One region of the Paenibacillus sp. FSL R5-0473 genome, then DNA from elsewhere that is predicted to be linked to it. Evidence: riboswitches for the same ligand, from Rfam matches in the RefSeq annotation. Region 1 holds a riboswitch; each other region holds the start of a gene.
The links. Region 1 has a riboswitch for S-adenosylmethionine ahead of mmuP (S-methylmethionine permease). Riboswitches for the same ligand answer to the same signal wherever they lie in the genome.
Positions count from the first base shown of each region.

Region 2: linked by a shared signal. The riboswitch ahead of metA (homoserine O-acetyltransferase MetA) and the one ahead of mmuP (S-methylmethionine permease) in region 1 are both predicted to bind S-adenosylmethionine.
Region 3: linked by a shared signal. The riboswitch ahead of MKY28_RS01235 (methionine ABC transporter ATP-binding protein) and the one ahead of mmuP (S-methylmethionine permease) in region 1 are both predicted to bind S-adenosylmethionine.

Region 1 covers NZ_JBBORL010000003.1:11,028-21,567, reverse strand. Annotated here, with positions in the region: gene MKY28_RS31480 (response regulator transcription factor) at 192-893, shown strand; gene MKY28_RS31475 (HAMP domain-containing sensor histidine kinase) at 914-2,356, shown strand; gene MKY28_RS31470 (ABC transporter ATP-binding protein) at 2,470-3,228, shown strand; gene MKY28_RS31465 (ABC transporter permease) at 3,231-5,633, shown strand; gene mmuM (homocysteine S-methyltransferase) at 5,717-6,784, opposite strand; gene mmuP (S-methylmethionine permease) at 6,762-8,174, opposite strand; SAM riboswitch class I at 8,267-8,368, opposite strand; gene MKY28_RS31450 (Ger(x)C family spore germination protein) at 8,439-9,641, opposite strand; gene MKY28_RS31445 (spore germination protein) at 9,638-10,540, opposite strand, start outside.
Region 2 covers NZ_JBBORL010000001.1:3,920,615-3,931,154, forward strand. Annotated here, with positions in the region: gene MKY28_RS17015 (aldo/keto reductase) at 1-798, opposite strand, end outside; gene mqnC (cyclic dehypoxanthinyl futalosine synthase) at 1,032-2,168, opposite strand; gene MKY28_RS17025 (trans-sulfuration enzyme family protein) at 2,398-3,570, opposite strand; gene MKY28_RS17030 (PLP-dependent transferase) at 3,567-4,754, opposite strand; gene metA (homoserine O-acetyltransferase MetA) at 4,779-5,696, opposite strand; SAM riboswitch class I at 5,933-6,056, opposite strand; gene corA (magnesium/cobalt transporter CorA) at 6,508-7,443, shown strand; gene MKY28_RS17045 (HRDC domain-containing protein) at 7,514-8,515, opposite strand; gene MKY28_RS17050 (ROK family protein) at 8,692-9,570, opposite strand; gene MKY28_RS17055 (MOSC domain-containing protein) at 9,643-10,329, opposite strand; gene MKY28_RS17060 (phosphodiester glycosidase family protein) at 10,360-10,540, opposite strand, start outside.
Region 3 covers NZ_JBBORL010000001.1:243,582-254,121, reverse strand. Annotated here, with positions in the region: gene MKY28_RS01255 (SDR family oxidoreductase) at 1-623, opposite strand, end outside; gene MKY28_RS01250 (DUF2167 domain-containing protein) at 733-1,641, shown strand; gene MKY28_RS01245 (MetQ/NlpA family ABC transporter substrate-binding protein) at 1,760-2,599, opposite strand; gene MKY28_RS01240 (methionine ABC transporter permease) at 2,674-3,333, opposite strand; gene MKY28_RS01235 (methionine ABC transporter ATP-binding protein) at 3,334-4,368, opposite strand; SAM riboswitch class I at 4,495-4,636, opposite strand; gene MKY28_RS01230 (Cthe_2314 family HEPN domain-containing protein) at 4,766-5,482, opposite strand; gene MKY28_RS01225 (COX15/CtaA family protein) at 5,648-6,586, opposite strand; gene MKY28_RS01220 (thioredoxin family protein) at 6,886-7,230, opposite strand; gene MKY28_RS01215 (DUF2515 family protein) at 7,373-8,659, shown strand; gene MKY28_RS01210 (putative polysaccharide biosynthesis protein) at 8,859-10,487, opposite strand.

The DNA of each region.
Region 1 (10,540 bases):
TTTTGATACATTGAACTGTAATCAACTTTCAGTACGACTGGAAGTCAGAACGTTTTATATAAGAATGAAGTTCACTTCAATATTTTTTCATGTGACTCCCACAGAACAAGACTGTACAATTATAGAGACAGTTTTTTTACAAATTCATACATATCCATTAAATCCATATCTATCATACTGGAGCGATACATATGCTAACCCACCAGCGCAAAGTCCTCATCATTGAGGATGAATCAGATATTTCGCGCATTCTGCGAGATTATTTAACCAAAAATCAATATGAAACCGCCGTGGCAGCCACTGGTCAAGATGGACTTCAGGTTATGGAGCTTATTCAACCAGACTATATCATTCTGGACATTATGCTTCCGGACATGGACGGGATCGAGGTCTGTCGAGAGATCAGAAGGCGCAACAATATCCCCATCCTCATTCTAAGTGCCAGAGGCAGTGATACCGATAAGGTACTTGGTCTTGGCTTTGGAGCAGACGACTATATGACCAAGCCCTTCTCGCTGAGCGAATTGTTAGCACGAATTAATGCCCACTTCAGGCGTTATGACAGTATGACATCCGTTGGAGACAGAACAGATCTGTTGCATCTTGGAAACCTGGTGATTGATAAAAAAGCCTATAAAGTTACATTAAACGGATCGGAAGTTTCTCTGTCTGCCAAGGAATTCGAATTACTTCATTACTTGGCAAGCCATAAGAATCAGGTATTCTCCAAAGCCCAGTTGCTCGACGCCATCTGGGGATATGCAACCTACGGTGATGAAAATACCGTAACCGTATACATTCGCAGACTACGTGAAAAGATTGAGGCAGATGCCTCGCATCCGACCGTTCTGAAGACGGTATGGGGTGTCGGTTACAAATTCAATTACGAATAAGTGAGATTGGAGGCACCCACATGTCATTGAACAGCTGGTCCAAACGCTGGTTGTTAACAACACTTGGGCTTCTCATTATTATCGTTTTAAGTATCCTTGCACTGTCGATGATGCTGTTACAAGATCGAAATTCAGGCGAATCCAATCTGTCCCTGAATCAGGTTCGACTCAAGGTCAATCCAATCTTACTCGCTTTGGAGCAAAATCATCAGCATCTTAATGAACAAAATATTCGTGAAGTCATACGTTCCACCGCCAGAGAGACCGGGGTTCTGCTTACCTATCTAAACTTGGATGGAAAAGTCATTCTGTCCTCCGCCCCCACCTCTGAAGGGACGCAAGCTAATCTGCGTAAAGCTCTTCATTATGATCTGCATCATGCCACTCAGGCCGCGGACGGTAACGATTTGCTTGATATTGCGTTTCCTGTGATGGACGGACCCACGGGAAGTCAGATCGGCAATGCCATCTTTTCAATCCCCCAAGCCATGGTTACGGTTCAGCAATCGATGACTTTTCCGGTTATATTGATTAGCGCACTCCTGCTCCTGTCACTGATTCTGAGCTTATTTCTATTCTGGATGAAACGAAAACTGGACAAACACCTGCTCTCTCCCATCCATCAATTGAAGCAACATGCGGAATCCATGCTTAAAGGCAATTATGAAGAAAAAATCCAGTACAACCGGAACGATGAATTGCTCGAAGTATATGCCATGTTTGATCTCATGCGCACGGAGATTAAACATATGAGCGAGAAGCGTATTCAGCAGGAACAAGCACAAAAAGAACTCATCACCAATATATCTCATGACATTAAAACACCAATTACCACGATAAAAGCATACATAGAAGCTATTGAGGAAGGACTATGCAACGATCAGGAGACGCTGATGGAATATATGGGAGTGATGCGAACCCATACGGATAAAACAGCCCGCCTTGTGGAGGATCTGCTGGTTCATGCACTTCAGGAATTGGGGCAAATTTCGGTGGAAACCCGTGAGTTGTACAGTGGGCCTATACTGGAGACGATGTTGAAACCTATTGAACATGTTGTCCTAACAAAGGGGCTTATCTATAAAGGACCCAACTACATCCCCAATGTGTTAATCGCTATCGACCCCACTCGAATTGAACAGGTGATCTCCAATCTTGCCGCCAATGCCCTCAAGCATACAGCTCCAGGAGACACGATACGTATAGATATGGAACTGGAATCTGAGCATTTGAATGTGACGATTGCCGATTCGGGTCAGGGAATACGTGTACAGGACATGCCGTTTGTTTTTCAGCGTTACTTCAGAGGCCAGGCGAGTCATGCAGAACAACGTGTTCAGGAAGGTACAGGGCTGGGCCTTTCTATCTGCCAAAGCATTATTGAAGCACATGGAGGCCATATTTCCTTTACTAGTAAAGAAGGACAAGGTACAACCTTCCGGTTCTATCTGCCGATCTGCTGAGCCCACCTGAACCTACACTCCACAGCTGTAATACTTTATTCATAATTTGATAAGGCTTCCTCAACATCCCTCCTCTAGAATGAATCCTATACTGCACTCGGGAGTGATTCGACTTGTCCAAAAAAGTGATTATCCGTGCACAAAATCTGTGCAAAACATACAACAGCGGAAGTGAACAACATCATGCCATCCGTAATGTTGATCTTGACATCTATGAAGGGGAATTCACGGTCATCATGGGTAACTCTGGCTCTGGAAAATCAACCCTCTTATATCTGCTAAGCGGACTGGATCAGATTACAGCAGGTGAGGTCTATTTTCGCGACCAGAGGATTGACGCTTACAGTGAACGCCAAATGTCCGACTTCCGCACCCGCCGGATCGGTTATATCTATCAAAGTATCAATCTGGTCCCAGACCTTTCCATCAAAGAGAACATTGCTTTACCGGGATATATTGCAGGAAACAAAAAGAAGGACATCCTATCCCGCGCTGCTGAGCTGATGAATGCCATGGATATTGATGGACAGCGTAACCGCCTCCCATCCCAAACTTCCGGAGGACAGCAGCAACGAGCTGCGATTGCACGGGCTTTGATCAATTCGCCGGATATCATTTTTGCCGATGAACCGACCGGAAGCTTGAATATGGAACACGGCACAGCTGTTCTTGATATCCTTTCAGACCTCAACCGGAAAGGACAGTCCGTTGTTATGGTGACGCATGATATCAAGGCCGCCTGTCGGGCAGATCGCCTGATCTACATTTTGGACGGCAAGATTGGCGGAATCCTTGAGTTTGACACTTATGACAAACATCAAATTCAAGATCGTGAAGCGATCATCTTCGCTTTGGTTACGGGGAAGGAATAACGATGGCGGTCATGTTTAAACTTAGCTTGTCGTATCTGAATAGGAACAAATTACAAAATGCGCTGATTGCGTTGCTCCTGCTACTCTCGACACTTCTTGTATCAACAGCTATTGTCATTCTGGCGAACACAGGCAATCAGTTTTATGAAATGCATACCCGAACCCATGGATCTCATCAAATCCTGACATTTGAAAAAGGGCTCAATGACCCTGACGTTGTGCACAACTGGTGGGCTTCTCAGGATGGAGTTCAGGTGTCCCCTTTGCTAAAGTATCGTACATTGTCAGGCATCATTTTGAATGAAACTCACATCCCTAACATCTACCTGTACATGTTTAATACGCCTCCGCCGCCATGGGGTGTGGATGAACTAATTTTCTCAAGCGGGACGCCCGACACAGTTCCCGAACAAGGCTTCGTCTGGATTCCAACGTCCATGGCCAATGCTTATCATATTTCCGTAGGTGATACCATTGGCTTCAAAACCGGCTCAAGCACACTCGAATTAAATGTATCGGGCATTGTCATCGATGTACCATATGGGGCACCCTTCTCCAATACAGCACGGGTCTGGATGAATCCTACCGATTATCAACATGATCTCGCTACACTTGCTGGCAACGAGAATCGTATGATGGGCATCCATTTTAACGATTACAGCATGAATTCGGTGTATTGGGAACGATACAATCGTGAGACAGATACTCCGTTTCTGGAATCCAAAATGGAGTTCGAGGCCATTGCCTCTTTTTATCTGATCATCAATCAGGTTATTGGATTCATCATGATATTCATGGGTGTTGTCATGCTCTCTATCGCCCTGATGACCATCGGATTTACGATTGCGGATGCCATCCTGGCCAATTACAGAACGATAGGAATCCTCAAATCACTAGGTCTGACTTCCCGAAAAACGATAGGCACCTATGTTATTCAATATGCATTGATATCCATCGTAGCCATTATCCCTGGACTTGCACTCAGTATATGGATATCCAAATGGATCATTAATATTTCTGTATCCTCTCTTCGAGTGGGGAATCAGAACATTCCAGTTCAAGGATTGGATGCGGCCATACTGGCCGGCGTACTACTATTTACTCTAGTGATTCTGTTCACTGTGTTATATGCCAAAAAGGCACGCAGCATACAGCCCGTGCAGGCTATTCGTTATGGTATGTCGGAGACAGATCACAGCCGGATGGCTGGGAAAATGAATTCGCCATGGGCACACTGGATCGGATTTACACGACTGCCTATCACCGCCGTACTTGGATTCAGACATGTGTTCAAAAACACCAAAAGCTCTGTTCTAACACTCCTGCTAGCCACCATGGCTTCCTCCGTACTTGTTCTGGGTTATGTTCTGCTGACCAGTATAACCGGAATTGAACAGACCGCAGCTAAATGGGGGTATGACAATGCCAATATCGCAGCAGTAGTCGTGAACAAAGGTAACTTTCCAAAGACTGAATTGAAACAAACGTTAGAAGAGGATACAAGGATTAGCAATGCAGGCTGGCAAGGGAACACAACGGGTGTAATTAGCCCGGAGTCTTCTGCAACAGTGAAGGGCCAATCCCTCAGTCTCAACTTGAGTGTACTGGACGGGAGTTATCAGGAACTTGGATTCGAAACGTTAAAAGGGGTTAACCCACAACATGCGAATGAAATTGCCATTGGTGTAAGTGTAGCCAAAACATCAAATAAAGATCTCGGTGATCTTATCGATATCTATATTGAAGGAGAAAAGCGTACATTCCTCATCACAGGCATCTATCAGGCGATCGCCAACATGTCTGTTTCAGGCAGAATCACCATTGATGCCATGAGAAGTGTGAACCCCAGTTATAGTGAATTTGATGTTATCTTCATCAATGTGAACGATATGGCACAAGCGGGTAAGGTTGCCTCTGAATTAAATGAGCAATTTAAAGATTTTGCTTCGGTAGTCACTCAGAAGACTTTGCTTGATTCGGTTTACGCGGAAGCCGCTAACATCCTGATCTATCCGATGAGCCTGATCGGATTGCTCTTTATCATTGTGACGTTCATCATTATTTTCAGTACTTGTAGAATCAATATCCGTAAAGAAAGCAGAACGTACGGGATATACAAATCGCTGGGAATGACATCTCGCCAAATCCGGTTGTCGCTCTCCATGGGAATGTTCATACTGTCCTCCGTGGGAGCCATACTGGGTATTTTCGTCGGCGTATACCTGCTGCCTCTTCTACTTGAAATGGTCCTTTCCGGTTATGGTATCGTACAGCTTCCACTGATCCTGCATTGGGGTGGAATGGTACTGTTCACCTGTCTAAGCATCATTGCAGCCAGTCTTGGCTCGTGGTTCTCTTCGAGAATCATTCGGGAAGCATCGCCACGTATGCTGGTTATCGAATAATGTAATCAGAATGCCTTAACACAATAAAACAAGCCCTTCCATACCTCTATAGGATGTGGAAGGGCTTGTTATCATGATATGAACTAATTCCGCCATTTCTTCGCAAGTGCACCAATCTGATGTGGCGTAGTACGGCAGCAGCCGCCAATAATCTGCGCGCCCGCAGCAACCCACTGCTCCGATGCGTCCCTCATACTACCACAGGTCCCCTGTCCGCTCCACGTCTTCGTTGCTGCATCATACGTCTCTCCCGAGTTCGGATACACAATAACAGGTTTATCGCTGGTACGGCGCAAAATACCCACTGCTTCCGTTACCACTTCCATCGGAGCACAGTTCAGGCCAATCGCCGCAATCTGCGGCTCGGAGCCAAACGTCTGTGCACATACCTCAAGTGGCGTACCCTCGCTGATGCTTGTCCCGTCTTTTAAAGAAAAGGATAGCCAAGCATACGCATGAGGAAACTCCTTCAGTAAATCAACCAGCACTTGTGCTTCCTGCAAGGAAGGAATCGTCTCAAACGCAAGAATATCAGCACCTGCTTCAATTAGCGCCGCCATACGCGGACGGTGAAATGCGACAAGCGTCTCATCCGACACGGCGTAATGTCCCACATACTCTGATCCATCCGCCAGATAGGCGCCGTACGGCCCAACGGACCCGGCAATAATTGGACGTGGACGAAGACAATCTCCTTCGTGATCTACTGTACGTTCTGTTATTTGCTCCTCATTCTCCACCGTCTCGGCACGTACCGAAGGAGCTTCTACAAGCTGACCTGTTGAGCTTTCTCTCCCTACTAAATCACTCTGCACTTCCGCCCATACGGCATCTCTCGCCTGAGCAGCCAACTCCACCGTCTTGCGGATCAGCTCAAGTGCTGCCTGTTCATCGATTCCTCTCTTGCGGAAGCCATCCACCGTCGCCTGATAACTGGATGTAATCGCACAGTCGGCTCCTGCTCGAAAATAATCTGCATGGACCTGAACAATAACATCCGGATTCTCAAGCAACACACGAGCAGACCATAGTGGATCATCGAGATCACATCCATGCTGTTCGAGTTCCGTAGCCAACGCTCCATCCAGAATCATGACTGGATGTTCACGCAGGATCTGTTCTATGGGGTTAGTCTGTTGTTCTTGCGTCATGTACTTTTCCTCTTTTCTTATTCACACGTTCTGTCAGATAATAAGCAGCGTAACATAATGCGATAAACGGAACCCCACAATACAGAGCAATTCGCTGTGTCGGGTCAAAGGCAATACCTATGCATGAAGCCAGACATAATATAAATGAAACAATTGGTACCACCGGATACAGTGGTGTGCGGTAGACCAGATCTTTGACCGCATGTCCTTCCCGGATATATTGTCTGCGGAACATGTATTGGGAAGCGCTGATGCTCATCCATACCGCAACGACAGCCAGACCTGAAATGGAAACCAGCGTAATATACACCGTACCTGGCGCAATAATACTGGACAGCAATGCCAGCGCACCACCCACCATACTAATCAGAAGTGCATTCAGCGGTACTCCGCTTTTGGTCAATTTGGCAAACCACGGAGAGATCGTTCTTTTGTCAGCCAGAGACCAGAGCATCCGTGAAGAAGCATATAGGCCTGAATTGGCAGCAGAGAGAATCGCCGTCAGAATAACAAAGTTCATAATGTCTGCTGCATAGGGTACACCCACCCGCTCCATTACCGCTACAAACGGACTTTCCAGTACACTGGCATCCGACATGGGCAGCAAGGCCGACAAGATAATAATCGTTCCGATGAAGAAAATAACCAAACGCCACAGCGTTGTATGAATAGCCTTTGGTATCGTCTTTTCCGGGTTCTCCGTCTCCCCGGCGGCAATGCCGATTAACTCGGTGCCTGAGAAGGCAAAGTTTACAGCAAGCATGGTCATCAATATCGCTGTAGCTCCATGAGGGAACCACCCGGATGCGGTAATATTCGATAGAAATGGAGCCGGTTCAGAATCCGCCATGGGAATAATACCAAACATGGCTGCGCCACCGATAATAATGAAAATTACGATAGTCACTACTTTTACAGATGAGAACCAGAACTCGGATTCCGCAAAAAATTTCACCGTTAGAGCGTTGAACAGAAAGATCATCAGTGCAAAAACCGCGCTCCATATCCATACGTTCACCGATGGGAACCAGCGCTGCATCAGCAATCCGGCGGCTGTGAATTCGGAGCCAAGCGCAACAGTCCAGGTTAACCAGTATAACCAAGCCACCGTGTAGCCTGTTGCCGGTCCAATATACTTGGCTGCATAACTATGAAATGCTCCCGTCTCTGGCATATGAACAGACAGTTCACCAAGACAGAGCATCACCAGATATACAACGATGGCTCCGATCAGGTAGGACAGAATGGTTCCCAGTGGTCCCGCCTGCTGAATGGTGTAACCTGAGCTGAGGAATAATCCCGTTCCAATGACTCCTCCGAGAGAGAGCATGACCACATGCCGTGCCTGCATTTTCCGCTGAAAATGCCCTTTGTCGTTGTTGTTCTCCATACCTGCTGCTCCCCTACTTCTTCATCCAGAAAAAACAAAAAAGACCCACTCTGCCTAAAGAGTGCGCCGTTACTGACAAATAAAAACAAACGCTCCTATCTATCAGGCTTTCACCCGCTGGAATTAGCACAGTATCCTTCAGATCTGTTGCTGAGGTTTCTAAGGGCCAGTCCCTCCACCTCTCTGGATAAGAAAATGATTTTTTACTAATATAGCGATCTATCATGAATGTGTCAACATTTAAATATTAAATGGCACACCTCGCTATTCGGTGGAAGACCCCGGATTCGTGATGGTGGTCTTTACCTCATACGTGATCGGCACGGTGCTAAAAATTTTATCCCAATCGTCTTTGACTTTTTTCCATGTTTTAGGTTCTTTGATACGCAAGCTATCCCGAAAATCCGCAACATCTACTTTATAGGTATGCTGCAGTTTGTATAACAACTGTCGAATCTGTTGTTTGGCAAGTTCAGCAAATTCTTTTTCCAATTCACTGAGATACGCACCTTTTTCCTCTTCCTCGGGAGCGCGCCAATCCTCCATCAACCAGCCTTCGGATTCAGTCTTCACATGGAATGAAATATCATCGCCAACCACTTTTGGAATTATTGTTGTTTTTTTCTTCTTCATTTCATATACAACAGTGAATCCCGCTTTATTGTATGTCTTCAAGATACCTCCTTTTTCTTTAGGTCTGATCCACGATAGCCCTTCTAGATCCGTTTGGCTGAGTTCCCCGATGAATTTGGTCGTTTTCCCATCAAAGATACTGGCACCGGAGAATTTGTCCTCTCCATTGGAGTTCAGTACATTCTGGAGCAAAAAGCTGGAACCGGATTGCATTTGTGCATCTAATTTGGAGAGTAGAACGGGGTCCAGGATTTTATTGGACAAGTACGAATTACTGGTAATGCCTGTAAGATAAAAGGCTGGAATCCGGGAAGGATCATCTGAAGTCAGTACATCAACAGCGCGATGATGGCTAATCAACACCAGACAGTTAGGACGAATATCGTTATCCCGAAGTACAAAATCCAGCAGCTGGTCCAGACCATACTTTTTGGCGATATCCTTGGACACAACGATAACCTTCAGATGATGTCCGATGAGCGGATGATCTCGTCTCAGTGCAAACTGACGAAAGATTTGCAGCAAGGAATCTCCGGTAAGCTGTTCATTGGAATAGGACGTTTTACCAGAAGCAGGCGAACCGGATTGTTGGCTCTTCTGACTGCTGGAATTACCGGGAGCAATCTGTACCGTGGCCGTCAAATTGTTCTGCTTGGAATACGCTCCTCCCTGAGTTGCGATGTCTTTCTCAAATTCTGTCTCTTTACCGATATCAATTCCAAGACCGACATAGACACTTAGATCCTCTATCTCCCGACTGCTCCAACATCCGGATATCGTTAAGAGAATGCATAATACAGTGGCTAAGCGTAACAACATACGGAATGTAATCATGCATGCTTGCCTCCTTTTTTGCGAATCAGACTTAACAACAGTAGTACCAGAGGTAAAATGCCAAACAAAAATACGGACACATTGCCCAGCATATCTCCTAGTGCAAAAGTATCATCCACTGTTTTGGGTATCATTGCTGTCAGATAAATGAACGGAAGCAGGCCGTACATGATGCCTTTGATTTTTTTGGAACGAAACAAATCACGAATACCCACTGAAGCGCAGTAATGTGTAATTGCTGTAGTCGAAAAGATTTGCATAATCCAGATGACCAGCAATAAGGATTCAAAACGCTCGAATATCAAACCCTGAATTTCGAAGCTTCTTACCAAATCCAGCGTTGGCCAAGTTCGAGTTTTGATGCCATCGAGCGATAAACTGCCTATAACCATCACCACCGTGATCAAGTAGATAATAGTGGATATGAGTATCCCCCAGGTCATCGCTTTATTGCTCTTCTTCGGATTTTTCATATAGGCAGTCATGATTAACATCACCTCATAGCCCGTATAAGATAATAGTGAAGGCTTCAACCCTTGGAAAACGGGCATAATCCCATCACCGAGGACGGGTCTCAGATTGCCAATCTCGAATAGCTGATTACTAAGCAAAATTTCAATCACAAATATAATAATCGTAATCGGAAGGATGATCTCAAACACGCGTACGATAACGCCAAGCCCGCCTGAAATCATATATACACCGATCCACATGAAGACCATCACAATCGCCCAGGTGGGGGTACGTTCGAGCAGATACATCCCAGTCACTTCAGCCATAACTCTGATTTCGAATGCGGCAATAACTATGAAAAACATAATCATAGACAATCCCAGTATGTAAGCAATCCAGCTGCCCGTAATCTCACGGGTGAACTGGAAGACGGTTTTCTCCGGAAA
Region 2 (10,540 bases), on a different contig from region 1:
GCTGGCACTGCTCACCAGTGTTGTCGGAATTCGTTCATTCGACGTGGAGAATTGCACGGCCAACTTGGCAATGTCACTGCCTTGTTCTGCACAGAAGCGGGCAGCCTTCAGGCAGAGCTCTTTCACCCGATTGTCTGCCGGATGCCAGGCAGGAGCCCCTCGGGTACTCAACAAGCCCATAGAAAGAGGCGAAGCATTGACGAGGCCAATTTCTTTTTTTTCCAACAGAGGCAATAACGATAATAATGAGGTATCATTCAATGAATAATGACAATACGAGATGATCGCATCCGCATCGATCTGTGGCAGAACCTTCTCGAACAACGTTAAGGGCAATCCACAAATGCCCGCATGTCGTATAACTCCCTGCTCTTTCAGACGTAGCAACGTTGGAAAGGCTTCTTCTACGATGATCTCTGCTGGCACAAATTCAATATCATGCAGGAACAGAATGTCGATATAGTCTGTATGCAGTCGATCCAGGCTCTCTTGCACGCTATCCAGAATCCGCTGACGTGAAAAATCAAACTCATTTTCCCCATACCGTCCGGATTTGGTTGATAACATATATGAACTGCGCGGCAAGCTGCGGATGGCTTCACCCAACACGGACTCCGCTTTTGTCAGCCCGTAGTAAGGCGAAACGTCTATGTAATTCATCCCCGCATCTACGGCCGCATGTATAGTGCGAATCCCTTCGTCCCGGTCAATGTTACGAAATACAGAACCGAGTGAGGATGCTCCAAAACTCAATACAGGTACGTCCAGTTCCGTCTTGCCAAGTATTCTTCTCTTCATCGGTTTAACCCCTTCCAGCGTGTCTGACTACACAAGTTCCCTTTCATTGTAACAGTTCAATTTCAATATAAAATATCGCCAATTGCGTAACATGTACTGTTTGATGACCTCGAACCACAGAAAGAAATCAAAAAGCCCGCCGTCTCTCCAAACGGAGTAGTCAGCGGGCTTGGCTTCATAAATACTTATCTAACGATCAAAGTTTATGGAGAGTAGTATTGAATTAATTAGAATTAGTTCTGCATTACGAAATCTTCATGTACGGCATTTTCTTCGTCGAACATGCGCACAATCTCGTATCGGGTGTTACGTTGTGCCGGGATATAACCGGACTCCCGAATCAAACGGAGAATGGATTCAATGTTAACTTTATATGTTGCACCAGCAGCAGATACAACGTTCTCTTCAATCATCGTGCTACCGAAGTCATTACAGCCAAATTCAAGCGACTTCTTACCGATCTCAGGACCCATCGTTACCCAAGAGGATTGAATGTTCTTGATATTATCAAGCACCAGGCGGCTGATGGCTACAGTCTTCAAGTACTCTTCTGGAGTCTGACGCTCCAGCTTGAGGTTTGTATTATCCGGCTGGAAAGTCCAAGGAATAAACGCCAGGAAACCTTCGGAGTCATACTTGTTCGCAATACATTCGTCCTGAGCTTCACGTACACGGAGCAAGTGTAATGCACGCTCTTCCATCGATTCACCAAGGCCGATAACCATCGTTGCCGTTGTGTTCATTCCGATGCGGTGTGCAGTTTGCATAACGTCCATCCAATCCCGCCATGAACCTTTCAAACGGCTGATCTTCCGACGTGTGCGGTCATCCAGAATTTCAGCGCCGCCGCCAGGCAAGGAATCCAGTCCAGCTTCGTGAATGGCACGAACAACTTCTTCCAATGTAAGGCCATCGGATACTTCAACCATTTTCATAATCTCCGCTGGGGAGAAAGAGTGCATCGTGATGTTCGGGAAACGCTCTTTGATGGCTTTCAACAGGTCTGTATAATAGCTGAAAGGCAAGTTTGGATTCGTTCCACCTTGCATCAAAATCTCGGTACCATTCACATCTTCCGTTTCCTGAATCTTCTGGAAAATAACTTCGTCCGGAAGCACATAACCTTCATCCGAACCAGGTCTGCGGTAGAAAGCACAAAAACGGCAGTACACATCACACACGTTTGTGTAGTTGACGTTACGCCCAATTACAAATGTTCTGTATGGTTCAGGGTGCATGCGTTTCATAATGACATTAGCAGCTGCCCCGATTTTGTCCACTTCATTCGATTCAAATAGCTCAATCGTGTCTTCCAAGTCCAAACGTTCGCCCCGAAGGGCTTTATCTAAGATACGGTCTACCGTACTCATCGTAAAAAAGCCTCCCTCATGAAGAGAAATTATATAACGATCCGTCCCAACTTGTTCAAGAGAAGCAAGTTCTGGTGGCAACATCGTATTTCTGTACTCCACATATCGTAACACAGGTTACATGTGAAAAAAAGCACCTTATGTACAGGTGCTTTAAAAATAAGTAAAAATTTTTACATATGGAAAAGAATTAGTTCGAACTTAAGTGATACGCATCGGCGTATTCGGGCTAGGATTCCTGAAGTGCTTGCTCCAAATCTACAATCAGATCTTCGATATCTTCCAGACCTACAGAGAAGCGCAGCAACCCATCTGTAATGCCACGGTCACGGCGAACCTCAGCCGGCATTGCCGCATGAGACATCATCGCTGGGTAGGACAGAATACTCTCCACAGCTCCCAAGCTTACAGCAACAATGGGGAGCTTCACCCGGTTAAGAACTGCTTTTGCACGATCACCTGAACCGACGTCAAATGAAACGACAGCTCCATATCCTGTGGATTGGCGCTCATGTGCCTCACGGCCCGGATGTTCCTCCAGTCCAGGATAAAAGACAGCGGTAATATCACTGCGCTCATTAAGCCATGCCGCCAGTTTGGCTGTGCTTCGTTCACTATGAGCCATGCGAGCCCCCAAGGTTTTCATCCCGCGCATCAGAAGCCAGGATTCTTGTGCCCCGAGTACAGTCCCGAGTCCATTTTGCAACTGTTTCAGTTGTACGCCAAGTGATTCCGTGCGAGCAACAGCTAACCCTGCGAGTACATCACTGTGACCTCCGAGAAACTTCGTAGCACTATGTACGACGATGTCCACACCAAGCTCAATTGGACGCTGATAGTACGGTGTCATAAAGGTGTTATCCAGAATCGTGATCAGGTCATGTTCCTTCGACCAGTCAGTTACGGCAGCGATATCCGTAATTCGTAGTGTAGGGTTGGACGGTGTTTCCATATAAACTGCCTTGGTGTTTGGCTTGAGTGCCGCTTTTACTTCATCTATATTGGTCATGTCTACAAAGGTTGTCTCGATCTGCATACGGCTTAATATGGAAGTAAGCAAACGATACGTACCTCCATATACGTCTTCCGTTACAATCATGTGATCCCCTGCGGAGAACATCATGAACACGCTGGATATCGCGGCCATTCCCGATGAATAGGCGAATCCTCGTGCACCGCCCTCCAGCAGTGTGATGTAATCTTCCAAAGCCTGACGTGTCGGATTACCCGAACGACTGTAATCATGTTGAGGCGGATTGAAGATATCAAAATGATGGAATGTTGATGCTTGGTAGATCGGTACACTGGACGCTCCAGTCGTTTTGTCAATCTCATCTCCAAAATGGAGCAATTTGGTATCAAATTTTAACTCGGATTTGGGCTTGTTGTTGGACTCACTCATGAGTGCACGCCTCCTTCCACTTCCTGTTGTGCAACTGTCAGAGCATTGCCGAGATCTGCAATCAGATCATCTGCATGTTCAATGCCTACGGAGAACCGGAGCAAACGGTCATCCACACCTACGGCTTCACGAATTTCAAGCGGAATATCCGCATGAGTCTGTACTGCGGGATAAGTCATGAGTGATTCAACTCCGCCGAGACTTTCGGCAAAAGCAATGAGTTGGATATGACGCAGCAACGGTTCAACATAACGTGCATCCTTCACTTTGAAAGAGAAGATACCTGTATTACCCGTGGATTGTTTGTTCTGTATCTCATACCCCGGGTGATCGGATAGACCTGGATGATACACTTCAACCACCGCTGGGTGCTCAAGCAAGTATTTGGCAATAGTAAGTGCATTGTGCTCATGACGCTCCATGCGAAGAGCCAGCGTTTTCATACCTTTCATCAACTGGTAGGAGTCACTTGGAGATAATACCGCTCCAATGGAATTATGCAGGAACGCCATCTCAGCAGATAATGCCTCACCCTTGGTAATAATTAGTCCGGCGAGCACATCATTATGTCCACCCAGATATTTGGTAGCGCTATGAATGATGATATCGGCACCCAGTTCAATCGGACGTTGGAAAAATGGAGTCAGCAACGTGTTGTCAACAATGGTCAACAGGTTGTAACTTTTCGCCCAGGAAGCGACAGCTTCCACATCTGTGATCATCATCAACGGATTGGTTGGTGTCTCAATAAATACAGCTTTGGTATTCGGCTGACGAACATTTTCCAGTGCTGCAATGTCATTTGTATCCACATAACTTGCGGTTACACCGAAACGGGACAAGATGCGTTCAAGCAGACGATAGGTTCCGCCGTATAGATCCAGCGATACAATCAGATGATCCCCTTGACCGAACATGGCAAAGATGGTTTGTAGCGCGGCCATACCTGAGCTACAGGCAAATCCTGCATCACCGGACTCCAGCGCTGCGGCCGCCTCTTCCAACACTTTGCGAGTTGGGTTGGTCGTACGAATATAATCAAACCCCGTGCTTTGTCCAAGCTTCGGGTGGCGAAACGCAGTGGATTGATAGATCGGAAAGTTAATGGCGCCTGTAACCGGTTCATTGATGGACCCAATTTGTGCTAAGCGGCTTTCGATTTTCAACTTGTTGTTGTCTTCCATTGCTGCATCCTCCTGTAATCTCGATTAGATTTGCGGGCCAATATCGTAAGGTGTTTCTTGATACACATAGTAATTGAGCCAGTTAGAGAATAATAAGTTGGCATGAGCGCGCCAAGTAGCTGGTGGCACACGGGAAGGATCGTCATTCGGATAATAATGTCTAGGCAATGCGATATCCAACCCTTTAGCTGTATCCCGGTCATACTCCCACTTTAATGAGAACGGGTCATACTCGGCATGTCCTGTGGCAAAAATCTGTTTGCCGTCTCTGGTAGCAACCAGGAAGATCCCCGCTTCCTCAGATTCAGCCAAAATCTCTAATTTCTCATTCTTTTCAATATCTTCGCGTCTCACTTCCGTATGACGGGAATGTGGAACGTTGAATACTTCATCGAATCCACGCAACAACGGAACATGTGGTTTGTTGATGGTATGTGGGAAAACGCCAAAACACTTTTCATCAAGTGCAACCTTGGGTACGTCAAAATGATGGTATAAACCTGCCTGGGAAGCCCAACATATGTGGAGGGTTGAAGTCACATTGGTTTTAGTCCATTCGAAGATCTCCTGGATTTCATTCCAATAGTTCACGTCTTCGAAATCCATCTGTTCCACAGGGGCGCCCGTAATGATCATTCCATCGAAACGACGGTGTTCAATCTCATCAAAGGTTTTATAGAACAGATCCAAATACTCCTGAGACGTATTCTTCGACGTATGGGATTTGGGATGTACGAGAACGACATCCACCTGAATAGGCGTGTTTCCCACCAGACGAAGCAATTGTGTTTCGGTCGTTTCCTTTGTGGGCATCAGGTTTAATATAGCGATACGGAGTGGACGAATATCCTGCTGATATGCAGAAGTTTCATCCATGACGAAGATATTCTCTCCTTCAAGTACTTCTTTTGCTGGTAGCGTATCGGGTATTTTGATTGGCATAGTAAGTCTAACTCCTCCTTGTGCATAGATAGATGCAGCCACCCCTGGCTTGATGTCTTCACATCAATACAGTTATAGACTGCCTTGAGCTTGTAAAAACATTGAATTGCTCTTTCATCCAACGTTACAAACAACCTCAAGTTCCTTAGCGAAAATCACTGCTGAGAAGTCGGGGCATATGACAAAGACCTTCCTCGGATTTCGAGAAAGGTCATATGTAAAATAGATATGCGCCTCTCTCATCTCTCAGTTACAACAGTGCCACCTGACACTTAGTCGCTGCAAGAATTAGCACCGTGCGGTATACCGCCGGTTGCCGGGTTTCATCGGGCCAGTCCCTCCACCTACTCTTGATAAGATTTCGCTGTATTAGATTGTAATTAAATATGGTTCACCGTCTACTTTATTACATTAATGCCCTCACGTCAAGATGCAGTTCGATGTCTGCTTCCCAGATCGGAACCGTTCATCATCCGTTGTCATACACTGCCTCAGGGCGCGAAATAGACACATTTTTGCGCTTGAAAGCACCTTGTACCAGCGGTATACTAAACAAGGTGTTATAAACCCTTATGTGAGAGGTGACATATTAAATGGATGGCGACCCGAGGCCTGACTGGCAGCCGAATTCCGACAAACTGCATAGAGAACTGACATCAGCATGCCGGCAGCGGGACGTGACTTCCGTTTGATTATATAGTGAACGCAGCCCTGATCTCCAGGCTCCGCTGCCGACCGGCTGATTTGTTCTTTTTGCGCCCATAATGATAATATCCGCCAAGTTGGCGGGTGCAGAAGGAGTAGATTAACGATGAAAATCCGGTTGGTAAACAACGGTGTATTTATTCCGGTGGACGACATTCAGCAGGCGCTGACTCCACCAGCGGAAGGATTTTACTGGATTGATGCAGACGTAGACGATTTGGCGGTACTTCAGCCGCTGTTCTTGATGCATGATCTGGCTGTAGAAGACTGTCTTAGTGACGAAGAACAACGTCCGAAGATTGAAATTTATGAGAACCATTATTTTATTGTGATTAATAGCATCCGTTTTGATGATGAAGAGATATTTCTACGTGCGGTCAACTTATTCCTTGGCAGACATTTCATTATTAGTGTTACCAAGCACAAGATCAGCGAATTGCGCACACTGAAACCGATCCTGTGGGAACAGGAAATCAGTACACCGGATCGTCTGCTGTATTTGCTGGTTGACTTGATTGTTGATAATTATTTCACCGTAGGTGACCGAATTGAAGCACGAATCGAGAAGCTTGAGGAAGACATTCTGATGCACACCAAAAAGTCACATTTGAGTGAAATTATCGGGCTGCGCAGTGAGATTCTGTGGCTGAAGAAAGTGCTCGGACCTCAGAAAGAGGTCATTAATACACTCAACAAAAAAGATCTGCGTCTCATCGATGATCAACTGCAAAAGTATTTCAGTGACATCTATGAGAATGCCGTAAAAATATCTGAAACCTTTGAGACATATCGCGACCTGATGGGCAACTTGCGAGAAGCCTACCAATCCAGTATTGCGAACCGGGCGAATGAGATCATGCGTGTATTTACCGCCATTACCACGGTCTTCATGCCGCTGACGGTCATTACCGGTATATACGGCATGAACTTTACGAATATGCCAGAGCTTAACTGGAAATACAGTTATTTTGTTGTGATTGGCCTGATGGTTACCCTGGGCCTGAGCATGTTCTTCATTTTCCGCAAGAAAGACTGGGTATGAACTCGTATGAAATAAGAAAGACGAAGCGCTCCTCCGGGAGAAACGCCTCGTCTTTTTTCATTTCTGATCATTAACCAACATTCTTCTCTGTCTCTGCGTGCCGACGGAAGCGGATTCGAATCATGCGCAGTCTTTCATAGACCTGCTCCAGACTTCCTCCATCGGGTTTCTCTCCTCCATACACCTTATGTAATACTGGCTTCAGGAACGTATCTCCCAGCTCCTCATACGCACTCCATACGGCCTCTTGTTCGTTCTCTGGCATCACTGCCAGCTCCACATCAAGAAGACAATCGGTGTCATAACCTTCGTGATCCAGTGCCTCTAACAGCTCAACCAACTCGCGTCGGGATAATCCGGATCGATTAACAATCTCCTCTAACGTATACCCTTCCTTCATGCCTTCAAGCACCTGCTTACGCGTGGTGAACTTATCAAGTTCCTGCTTGTACTTCTGCTCTCTCTGCTTGTATAACCAACTCTCATACTCTTCTTCCTTCAGCGCCGTGTATACCCAGTCCAGCGGGAATGTCGTTGAACGTTCCAACCCGTTTGTAATCTCCATCCATTCCGTACCATACTCAGTTGCTTTGCTCTCTCCTACGCCCGGAAGTTGCATCAGTTCATCCAGCGATTGCGGAACAAAGGCACTGATCAAACGCAACAGACGATTCGTTGCAATAAAATACGGTGCCTTCCGGTCAGACACAGCTCTCTTCCTGCGCCATGTGCACAGATCCGTATATAATTGCTCATTGCCGTATAACTCACTGTAACAATGGAGCCGCTGTCCACCATAACTGCGTGACTTCAGATCATCATTCTCATGAAATAACCCCTGCAACTGCGGTCGGTACCCCTCACTCATCTGTATGGCAAGCTGATGACGGTAAATATGAAGCAGCTCCTCCCAAGAAGTCCCTTCATACCAGATGCTGTCCTCACGCTCTCCTTCCTCGTAGCGACTCCATCCCAGCTGCCAACTATCTTCCTCTTCCCCAATCCATAACTGTGCATACTCTGCATTCTGATCTGACATTCTGGACAATCTGTTCATGAAAATGACTTCCATTTTCGTTCCCTCCCTTTGAATATTCAGCTTATACGAGTTAAAGATGCTACCTATAGGCAGCACAAAAAAACACCCCTCCTGCAAAATCCATGCAAGAGAGGTGCTTCCTCATTAACCGTACTATGCTGTTGCCCATATCATACCACAATGGTAAAATTCGTCAATCCCTTAATGACCTACTTATTCAATGCCAACTTGGCAAGCGCCAGTGAACCACACAGACCCGCATTGTCACCAAGTCCTGGTGAAACAACATACTGGTCAATGTCGGATTGAAGTGCCGGATGCTGAACGTATCCAGCCAGCAACTCCTGCAGTTTGCTACGAACCATCGGGAACAGGTGCTCCTGCTTCATTACTCCTCCACCCATGACAATTTTCTGCGGAGAGAGAATCAGAACATAGTTCATCAGGGCGTGTGCCAGGTAATGTGCTTCGATCTCCCAAGATTTATGATCTGCAGGCAGTTCATAAGCCGGTTGCTCCCAACGTTTGTTAATGGCTGGACCTGCTGCAAGGCCTTCGAGGCAGTCACCATGATACGGACAGAAACCCTCGTATGTATCCTCCGGATGTCTGCGTACAATGATATGTCCCATCTCTGGATGTGACAATCCATGGACCATTTTACCGCCAACCACAGCACCTGCACCAATACCTGTACCCACAGTGATATACAGACAGCTCTCAAGACCTTGTGCAGCGCCCCAGGTTGCTTCTCCAAGTGCCGCACCATTCACATCCGTATCAAATGTCATCGGCACATCAAAATGCTCCTTGAGCTTGCCAATCACGTTATACTGTCCCCAATGTGGTTTAGGTGTTGTTGTGATATAGCCATATGTTGGGCTTCCTTCAATCGGATCAATCGGACCGAATGAACCTACACCCAGAGCTTCAATGCCTTTGCCTTCAAAAAATGAAATCACTTGAGCCATGGTCTCTTCCGGTGTTGTTGTTGGAAAACTTACGCGTTCCAGAACTTCTCCGTTTTCTGTGCCAATACCACATACAAATTTGGTTCCGCCTGCTTCAATTGCGCCTAAGATCGTCATGTTAGTCACACTCCCAAGTTAGTTTAAAAAGGAATTCGAATTGCTTTACTTGATGACACGATAATTACCCTGCTACTTGTTCTCCAGCTTGGACAATCGTTTCATTAACGTTTGCCTCCAGCTGTCTGACAGCGCAGAAATGGCCAGCAACGCCTGAATACCTTCGACATTTTCTTTCCCCTGATGCATGATTCGATTGGCTTCAAGAACCGTCATTGAGGCTGGATCGGTGCTGATCCGTCGAAATATCGATGAAGGCCTTACCTCACCTTCTTGCAGTACACGAAAGTAAAAGCCGGTATATCCACTCTCCTGAAAATAAACAGGCAGCTCCTTATAGTCATACCTCGCACCCAGCTTGAAGCAAGGTTGTCTGGGCTGACTGACCTGCACTGTGGCTTCGCCCAACTCGTACACATCACCAATCCGTACGTCTTCTTCGGCACAGCCTTCAACCGTCAGATTTTCTCCACAAGCTCCCCAATCCAGCTTGCGATCCATCAGTTGTTCGAGCACCGGATAACGACTGTAATCGTATACACAAACGGCTTTGTCAGGGCCGCCATGATGCACCAGATCCGCCTGCGCGTCCCCTGTCATTCCAGTGAATGACAGGAAAACCGCGTCGGATACAGGATGTTTCACAATGCCGCTCAGCACTTCACGCTTCTGCCCAGGGAGCGGCCGCGGCAGTCCTACATTAATGGCCAGAACAGCTGTATTGCCCTCCCCTGGCTTTCGATCAGATGTGAGTGTCATTTGCGTCATACCTCCTATAATCACTTTCTTTTAACGCACAGAGCCGCCAAATACGAGTGTATTACTCAAGAGCCGACCTGGAGAAGTCAGCATTTTGCCCCCGGCATACATACCCGAGGAAGCACCGCCATCCAGATTCATGGCCTGTTTGGCGCCAAGCTTCTGCATCACCGCTGCCCACTCCTTGATTGTTGCTCCGGAAACGGTAGCC
Region 3 (10,540 bases), on a different contig from region 1:
TCGTCGATGATGCCTGCCATTTCATCAATCGTTTTCTCTTTGTTCGCACCACGAATGTCACCTGGACATACCATGTTAACCGTAATTCCATACGGGGCTTCTTCAACCGCGAGTGTCTTTGTGAACGAAACCAGACCCACCTTGGCAGCCGCATATACGGCGCGATGAGGCCAAGATCTCGCTTCTCCAGCATGACTGAAGCCAAAATGGATAATGCGTCCCCATTGCTTGCGTCTCATCTCTGGCAATACACGTTGATCCAGTAACATCGGTCCCAACAGATTTCCTTGCACAAGCATCTGGACCTCAGCTTCAGAATAATCCGCAAATAATCGTCGTTCACGGACAAATGGACCTGCGTTATTCACCAAAATATCAATGCTGCCAAGGTTACCTTCCACCTGCTCAACCAATGAAGAGATATCTTCCACCTTGGATATATCAGCCTGGATGGCAATGCACCGCACACCCTTGGCTATAATCTGAGCCTTTAAAGCCTCAGCTTCTGTTCTGCTGTGTACATAGTTCAGGGCAATATGGCACCCTTGATCTGCCAGACTGAGGGCCGTCATTTTACCAAGACCTTTGGCACTTCCCGTTATGAGGGCAATCTTTCCCTTCACGTTCATCCCCCTCTTCAAAGAGCAGTCACTATCCAGTATAAAAGATTTATCGTCCTCCTACAACTCGCTTATCCACAAGGGATTATCCACCTTTGATTCCAAATATATTTTGACTGAGCAAGCAACTGATGAGTACGATTGGATTACTGGACCAGCATCTGTCTCTTTGGACGGTAAGGTCACCCTGGAAGTCCCTGAAAGCCATTCCTATCTGGATAAGCCCAATACCCAACGATCGATACTTAACAGTGATGGAAAGCCTAACGGGAATGAAATCGGAAGCCTAACCAGCAATAGCGAATTCGGCTCGTGGTATGTAGTGTTCGAGTACGTGAAGACAGGTCACATCCACGATGACGATCAAAATTTGAATGCCGAAGAACTGTTAAGCAGTTATATCCGAGGCACAGAAGAAGATAACAGAGAACTTGATCCTGAATATAGAACGTACATAACGGGGTGGGAAATCGAACCGGCATATGACAGTACCAAACACCAGTTGGTTTACTCCCTTGGTTTCAAGAATGCTGATCAGCAAGCCATGGTCAATTACAATGTAAAACTCCTGACACGCGAAGGATACATCACAGCCATTCTGGTTACAGATACGGCCAACTTTCAACAGAGCCGTCAGGCATTCGAGGAAACCGTACTTCATAAGCTTAGCATCAATGCAGGATACACCTATGAGGAGTACAATGCTTCGACTGACAAAACATCCACCATAGGGCTCAACAGTCTTCTGATGGGCGGGATCGGGTACACGGCTTCCCAGAAATTTAGTGCTCTTCTTTTGCTTAAAAAAGGATGGGCCTTGATCCTGGTTGTCGTCCTTGGGCTGATCGGTTGGATCAGATACAAAATCAAAAGCTCACACGGAGAAGAAGAGAAACTCTCTCCCTCCGAGAGGACGTACCTGCAAGAAGCCGATGAACAGCAGTATGCTGATCAGAATGAATTATCCTACTACCGCCAATCTGGGCATCCATCCAACGCGGATAAACCGGAAAAACTCTGACTTGTGTTGATCCCCACGTCAGCACAGATTAGGAAACATAAAATAAGCCGTATATCTCTTCAGAAGAGATATACGGCTTATTCTTAATAGCTTCACATCATATCATACATATCGTGAATTATTCAGTTGCAGGTTCAACTGCACCTTTATAACGTTCTTTGATGAATGTTTTCACTTCTTCGGAGTGCAAAGCAGCAGCCAGTTTTTGGATTGCATCTGCATCCTTGTTGTCCTCACGGGAAACGAGGATGTTTGCGTATGGGTTACCTTGCAGATCTTCGATCAGCAAAGCATCATTCGCCGGATTCAGGTTCGCTTCGAGCGCATAGTTAGCGTTGATGAATACCAGATCCGCTTCATCCAATTGACGAGGCATCATGGCTGCATCCAGCTCAATGATATCCAGGTTCTTCGGATTGGCTGTGATGTCTTGAATCGTAGATGTAATATTCGTGTTGTCTTTCAGCGTAATGATACCTTCCTTCGCAAGCAACAACAGTGCACGTCCACCATTGGATGGGTCATTTGGAATTGCTACTTTTGCTCCATCAGCCAATTCATCCAAAGACTTAATCTTCTTGGAGTATCCACCAAAAGGTTCAACATGAACAGGTGTTACAGAAACGAGGTTGAATCCACGTTCTTTATTCTCTGTGTCCAGATAAGGCTGGTGCTGGAAGAAGTTCGCATCCAATTTTTTATCAGCAAGTTGCTGATTGGGTTGTACATAGTCATTGAACGTAACGACTTGCAGACGGATACCTTGTGCTTCCAGTTCAGGCTTGATGCTTTCCAGAATCTCTGCGTGTGGTGTAGGTGAAGCTCCAACTTTCAATTCAACTGTACGAGGTGCACCTGCTGAATTGTCTGCGCCGCTATCGGCGTCCTTGTTGTTTCCGCAAGCTGCGAGAACCGCAATCAACATAAGACTAAGTAGAGCAAAAGACCATTTTTTCATGTGTAAAACCCCTTCTCTAATCATTTTGTCATGTGGCATCTGCATTAATGCATATCCATCATGTTATCTATGTGTTATTTCCTGGTGAAAAATGTAACCAAGCGATCTCCAGCCATCTGGAGAATTTGCACTAGAATGATCATCGACACTACGGATATGATCATAATTTCATTTTGATAACGGAAGTATCCATAGTTGATTGCCAGTGTTCCCAGACCTCCACCGCCAACCATGCCCGCCATCGCCGTATAGGAGACAAGCGTAACAATGGTGATCGTTATACCAGCAAGCAGTCCAGGCAGTGCCTCAGGCAGTAACACCCGTCTTACAATCTGTCCGGTCGATGCACCCATCGACTGTGCCGCTTCAATGACACCACGATCAACTTCTCGCAACGTCGTCTCCACCAATCGAGCAAAATAAGGAGCTGCTGAAATCACCAAAGGAGGTATAACGCCGAGCACCCCCGTAGCTGTACCGACGAGTATACGAGTGAATGGAATAAGAGCAACAATCAATATGATAAATGGGACTGAGCGCAAAATATTCACAATCAGGGATAGTATAGTGTACACTGCCCGTGACTTAATCGAAGCAGATCGGGCTGTCATGAACAGCAGTACTCCGAGCGGTAAACCTAAGATAACGGTAAACAAGCCTGATACACCCAAAATTTGCAGTGTCTCTATGGAAGCTTTACCAACCTCTTCCCAACGTACGGTTGAAAAATCCATCTAACGAAGCACCTCCACATCAAGTCCCTCAGCGGTTAATTCTGATATCGTCCGATCAATCGCATTTGAATCACCCTCGAACCGAACGGTCAGCTGCCCATAAGGAACCTGTTTGATCGTAGAGATTGTACCTTGCAGGATGGCAAAATCCACGCCTGTTTTACGTACCGTTCTAGACAAAATCGCTTCATACGTTTTGTTACCCAGAAAGGATATCTTCACAAGTTTGGAAGCAGCACCTGCCTGCAATTCAACGCCTGCATTTGCCAGAGCGGTCTCTTCCAGAGCAAGTCCAGCTTCATGGTCACGCATCATGAAGTCCCGCGTAATCGCATGCTGCGGCTTCAGGAACACGTCTGTTACAGGTCCTTGTTCCACAATGCCACCTTGATGAATGACAGCCACCTTGTCACAGATGTTCTGAATGACATGCATCTCATGTGTGATCAGCACAATCGTAAGGTTGTACTTTTCATTAATGTCGAGCAATAACTTCAGGATTGAATTTGTCGTCTGCGGATCAAGTGCCGAAGTAGCCTCATCACAGAGAAGTACATTTGGATCACTTGCAAGTGCTCTCGCAATCCCTACACGTTGTTTCTGTCCACCCGATAATTGAGCCGGATATTTGCTGCTATGGTGCTCCAGACCAACCAGTGCGAGCATTTCCTTCACTTTGCGATCAATAGCTTCCTTGGGTGTATTCACAAGCTTTAGTGGAAAAGCTACATTGTCATATACCGTTGCCGAAGATAACAGATTAAAGTGTTGAAAAATCATCCCGATCTTGCGTCTCTGTTGCTGCAATTCGGTTTTGCTCAGTTCAGTCAAGTTGATTCCGTCGACCCATACCTCACCCTCCGTAGGCCGTTCCAGCAAATTAATGCAGCGAATCAATGTGCTTTTGCCCGCTCCAGAATGGCCAATCACACCGTAGATTTCACCCTTTTGGATGCTCAAATTCAGCTCGGATAACGCTGTTGTAGATTTTTTCCCTTTGCCGTACGTTTTCGTTAAACCTTTTAATTCAATCAATCGCACTTGCCCCTTTCCAACCACCTACATGTATCTTTACCCGATCTAAAGGAAAACTCCCCTTAAAGTACAAAAAAAGAGCCCTTTGCAGATACAAAGAGGGCTCTTCACGTGAAAGAATATACCTTCTCATCTGCCAAAATCGTGTCTTGCACCATTTTGTAGGAATTAGCACCTAACATCTATAACGAATGATACATGTATCATGTCGTTACAAATCGGTTGCCGGGCTTCATCGGGCCTGTCCCTCCGCCGCTCTCGATAAGAAATATGTTGTTGTAGGATTTTATAAGTTCATGTAGTTTATGCTTTATAATGTGAACGTAACTTTTGAAATATCAATTATATCCGTGTAACATTCGATTGAAACTCAGTATATTCCAAGTATTCCGATTTGTCAAAGGGAATTATTTCTTTTCCATATTTTATTGATATAACTATAAGAGGCTGTTAACGTTTCACAGACCATATCGACGCCCTGACGCATTTCCTGCACATGCTGATTCAGATCCTCCAATTTCACTTTACCTTGCAAGGTCTGATGTAACTGCCACAGGTCATCGTGCATTTCTGAGTTCATGTAGTGAATTTCCATATTACGTCGTTTGCGCAGCTTGCTCATCGGTTCACGATAAGAGTCCTTGATCTGTATTAATAGCAACGCAAGATCATGATGTTCCCTCGCATAGTCGAACTGCCTTAACACCGTAAAATAAGAAAAATGCGCTTTGGTATTTGAAGTATTCAACTGGAATATTTCATTTAATACCGTGCCGACTTTATCCAGAATGGCAAAGCAGCGGATAAAGCCATCTTTGTAGAAATACACATACCGAGCATACTCGGCTTTTTCAGTCGGCGTCATATCATCCGTTGATCCTGCAACGACCTTTTTACGAAAATGAGCAGCAGCGAAACAGCTTTGCTCCAGTTCATCCAGTGAGGAGATGAGTCCCTGAGTCCACACATACAGTTTCCGATAGTCATGCGTGGGATCATGGTCCACATGCATTTGTCGTTGAAATAGCTCAAGCGTATGCGCCATTGCGTCCATCGCTGCCTTCAATTTACCTTCGTTTATACGTGGCTTTTCCCCCAACAACGTTCGCAGCATATCTAACCTCCTCTTTTCCAAATCAACAAGAATTCATCACCGTAAACGTAACACATCATCCATTCCGTGTAATTGCTGCTTGCCATAGGTTGCCCTGATCCCTCTGACATCAAACAAAGTCCACCTGTCCAATGATGTACATCACTGGATGGTGGACTTTCATATTTAAAAACGATTAGCCGGGCGATGTAGCTTGTACACCAGGAAACTCATATACGTTAAGACTCCGAACAATATGGCGATATCCAGCATATGAGCAAGAGCTACGAACATGTATACTTCCGGACGGTTCATTGTCACCATCATGAAAATACCAATGACTACTTGCATCAGAATAAGAACAACGGATACCACACCCAGAGTACGCATTTCCTTGTTGTCCGGATGATTACGGTAAGCGAAATGACCCAGGATTGCGATAACAATCACGAGCGACGCAGCTGCTGCACGGTGAGCAAAAGCAACCGCTACCCCACCCGAAAGCTCAGGAATAATCTGACCGTTACAAAGAGGAAATCCAGAACATCCACCGGCAGAATCCGTGTGACTCACAAATGCACCTGTGTATACCACGAGATATGTGTAAATGGTGGAGAACCAGACCAGATTCCTGAATTTTTTGCTAACCCGAGGGTATTTATTCAGGCGCTCCAATCCGCCATCTTTGGCCTCCTGCCTTATGCCCAGCGCCATCATTAGAGAACTCGCAAAAGCAATCAGTGCAAAACCAAAATGCAGTGCCATGACTGCTGAAGATTGGGAGAAGACAACGGCAAAAGCCCCCATGATTCCCTGGACGATAACAAATACCAGAGTTAAGAAAGAAAACAATTGCAGGTCACGGCGTGACTTGCCAAACCGCAGAAAAGCAACAAACGAGGCAATGGACAACAGTCCAGCCAGTGCACTTACAGCGCGATGGGAATATTCAATGAGTGAAGCCACAGTATGTGCGGGAACGAGTTTTCCGTTACATAAAGGCCATTCTGTTCCACAGCCAAGGCCTGATTCCGTTTTGGTTACGATGCCTCCACCAAAAGTGGCCAGAAACATGACAAGACAGGTTAATACGGTTAACCATTTAAACAAAGTTAAGTGTTTCAATTTTTTCTCACCCGCTGTTGGTTTAAGATGGCGAAGAATATTCTCCGCTTGTTTCGGTACTTTGACACTTATTTCACAACTAAATTCATTATACCGGATAAAATGTTCATTGACGTCGCGCTTTGTGACAAAATGTTAACGTCTGGTGAAATAATGACCCACAGGTCATTTGGGATATGTACAGAAACGTTTCTTACATAGAACGTGTCGAACACACAAACGCCATTTCCCTATTTCAAGAGAAATGGCGTTCTTTTTATTATACCCTTTTACAACATGAACCTGTCATACTTTTATTATCATTTATGGATCGTGTTGTACACCTCAACTGCGCGATCCAGGAACTGCTCAATCTCTTCTCTCGACTTGCGCAGCTTGTTCACATACCGTACGAGTTCGCGGCCATCTGTATACGCCACAAAGCTCGGAATGCCAAGAATATTCTGCTCTTCACTAACAGTTCCAACCTGATCCACGTCGACCTCAATTAAGGTCAGTTCACGTGCATATTTCTCTTCAACCTCAGGCATAAACGGATCGATGTATTTGCAGTCACCACACCAGTCTGCCTTGAATACTGCAATCGTCAAACGTGGGGATTGGATGGCTACATCAAAAGCCGGTTTGGAAGTAATCTGTTCCATTCGGTTCATCTCCCTTTCTGTACCTTGTCTTACCCTAAGTGAAGCAAATTGGCGAGTGGAAGTCAAATAATCAGCGCATACTTAGAATAAACCACATGGTCTGTGAAATTAAACCCAGAACATCATGAAAGGATGTCACATCATGACTTCCACCAGAACCGATTCTTCCAGCGAACAACATCACGGGTCCCTCCTGCAGATGGTCCGTTCCATTCCGGGTGCTGCCCGGGAAATCTGGCGTGGCAAACAGGCTGCATGGCAAGCTTCTGCACAGCTTCGTCACCCTTTGCGTGACATCGAGTGGGATACAGATACGGCAGCTGCCTTACAGTCTGAGGTGGAGCGTTTGTTACCTGCCAGCAACAAATCTTTTGCACGCACGGACCAGGTTCAAAGCGCACTCGTCTGCGAAGAAGATTGCATCATTCTGGAAGAGATTAAGACACTGACTCAAGAGCACAATCGGAGTAATATTACTCGCACGGCAGCTTATCTGGAATGTTATGAGCAATATCCCGAACTGCATTGGGCACTACTGGCCCATATGGTCTCTCGCAACGGCGGATATCACATGACAGATCTTCAGGGTGACTTAATGCATAATCTACAAAATCAAAGCGATCGCGAGCATATGTATCGGCTGCTGGAGCGGTGCAATGCACTCATTTTCCAGGATGCATATCCACAGCTTCTGCTGTATATGAACAGTCGCCGGATCGGACGTAGCTGTTTCCATCTCTTGTCGCACTTTCACGTATCGACGTTTATGACGCCGTTTTGGGAACGCTTTTGGCTGGAACGATGCAGTTCACTGCTAAGTGTGGCATTAATTATTAATGAGCAGAACTATATCGAGAGCCGGGTGGTGCAGCATCCTTATTTTCAAAAAGAGGTACTATCCAGACCCGCATTCCATCTGCATAATCTGGCCGGTCTGAATCATATCGTCTTTCCTCTTGGACGGGGAGCAGGACTCGCAGGACGCGTCATTGAACATTTTGGCAAACTGGATGAGCGAATCATGTTTGGCAAAGGCCTATATGCTCTGTTGTTTGGCGTGGAGCAAGTACACACACAAGTGTTGGAGTTCGCACGTTTGGTTCCCCATCGTGGCTCGCGCGCTGAATATTGGCCTGACCTGTTTACCAATCGTGAAGACGAGGCGGGTGAACATACATTATACGCTCAGGCGTTACTGGATGAGGAATGGCTTCCAGAAGGGCAACGATTATATAGTCCGGAACTGCTCTCCGTATGGGGGGACACGCCTTATGAACCGATTACCAGACATGACTGGCTTCAGACTCGGGATAGTCTCGGTTATCTGACGGCACCGCGTCGCCCATGGCTGTTTGAGATGAGTCACGAACACCGGTATGGCATGCTGAAAACAGCACTGGCTCATGATGCTAAAGCCATCACACACTAATGCTAAAGGACACATAGAGTCGGCAAAGACGGATGATGTGATACCCGATGTACCGCTAATCCTCACTTGCGGGGCTAATGTCGAGTTCAGTCGCTTAGCATTCCCTAACTATACAAAAAGCCCTGTCCGCTTAACAGCAGACAGAGCTTGTATCCTATTTTCACAAAATATTGGAGCATGAATGATGCTCCTTGCATGTTTAACCTCTTTGCCCAGCTCCACGTTGAAGACGCATAAGTGGACGAAGAATTTTTTGCAGAATACGGGGGTAACTGCCCAGCTCGTCCTTGCGCAGTACACGCAGCACAACCATGAGAACCAGATACACCACCACAACAAGCAAACCAACCACAAGGCAGGTAAGCAAGAAGGATACACGCGCTGGCAGGAACAGTCCAAAGATCGTATTGCCAATCCAGTTCGTTGCAAATCCTACACCTGCTGCAAGCAACACTGTAATGATAAATCCTTTCCAACGATCTCCCATGATGGAGAAATCAACGATTTTGCGAAGGACCCGCAGATTCAGGTACGTGATGACCAAGAAGCAGAGGGCCGTTGCAATAATGATGCCGTAAATGCCGAAGATCGGCGCCAGAATCAGACTTGCGATCAGTTTGATCACAACACCTGCTGCGACACTGATCATCGTAATCCGCGGTTTCCCTACCCCGAGTAAAATAGAGTTGGTGGTCATCATCGTAATCTGGAAAATGGTACCGAATGTTAACAAGGCAATGATCGGCGTTCCATCCAGATTGGTAAACAGCAATCCGTTAACAGAATACGCTGCCGCACAAAGTGCAATGACAATCGGCATACCTGTAAGAATCGAAATGCGCAACGCAAGTGTAACCTGACTCTTCAGATGCGCTTCATCCTTGCGGGCAAATGCTGCTGAAATGACAGGCACCAACGATTGACTCAAAGCGATAGCCAGAATCGGAGGAATCCCCGCAATACTTTGGGCCTTCGCCCCGAGGATCGCAAGGACGCCTGTCGCTTCTTCGAGCCCGATCTGACCACTAAGCAGTGGTACCACAAGGGATGAATCGATGAAGTTAATGGCTGGCACCGCAAGTGAAGACAGTACAATTGGAATAGACAGCTTGAAGATATCACTGTAGATACCTCGCATCGGTAACTGCTCTGCACGCTCGTAATTCAATTGGGCCGCACGGTCGCTACGACGCAGCTTCAAGGTGAAGTACAGCATGACACCAAAGGCACCCACACTTCCTAATACCCCACCAAATGAAGCACCCGCAGCAATCGTCTGGTCATCATAATTCCATTGCAGCATGACATAAGCCACGATAACGGCTGTACCTACACGGGCGAACTGTTCCACAATCTGTGAAATACCACCCGCTGTCATGTTGCCGCGTCCTTGGAAATATCCACGCATCATCGCAATAGCCGGGAAAAGTAGTAACGCTGGAGCCAAGGCGCGAATGGCGCTGACCGACTCCGGTACTTTGGACACATACGTAGCATAATAAGGTGCCGCGAACCACAACAAAGCAGACATGACTACCCCGGCCACAGCGGCAAAGATCAGGGCTGCACGGTAGATCTGTTGGGCTTCACTCGCGCGTCCGAGCGCATAACGTTCCGATACCATTTTACTAAGTGTACTCGGTATGCCCGCCGTTGCTACAGTTAACAGCATTAAATATACCGTATTGGAGATGGTAAACGATGCGTTACCGATATCGCCGAGGATATGCTCCAGCGGCACCCGTTGGACCAATCCGAGTACTCTTGCGATCAGCGCAGCGGCCGCCAGAATGAGCGTACCCCTAATGAATGTTTCTTTCTTAGACAAACGAATTCCCCTTCTTTCCTCCACACCGGACGTGCATCCCGTTGAAGCTAATC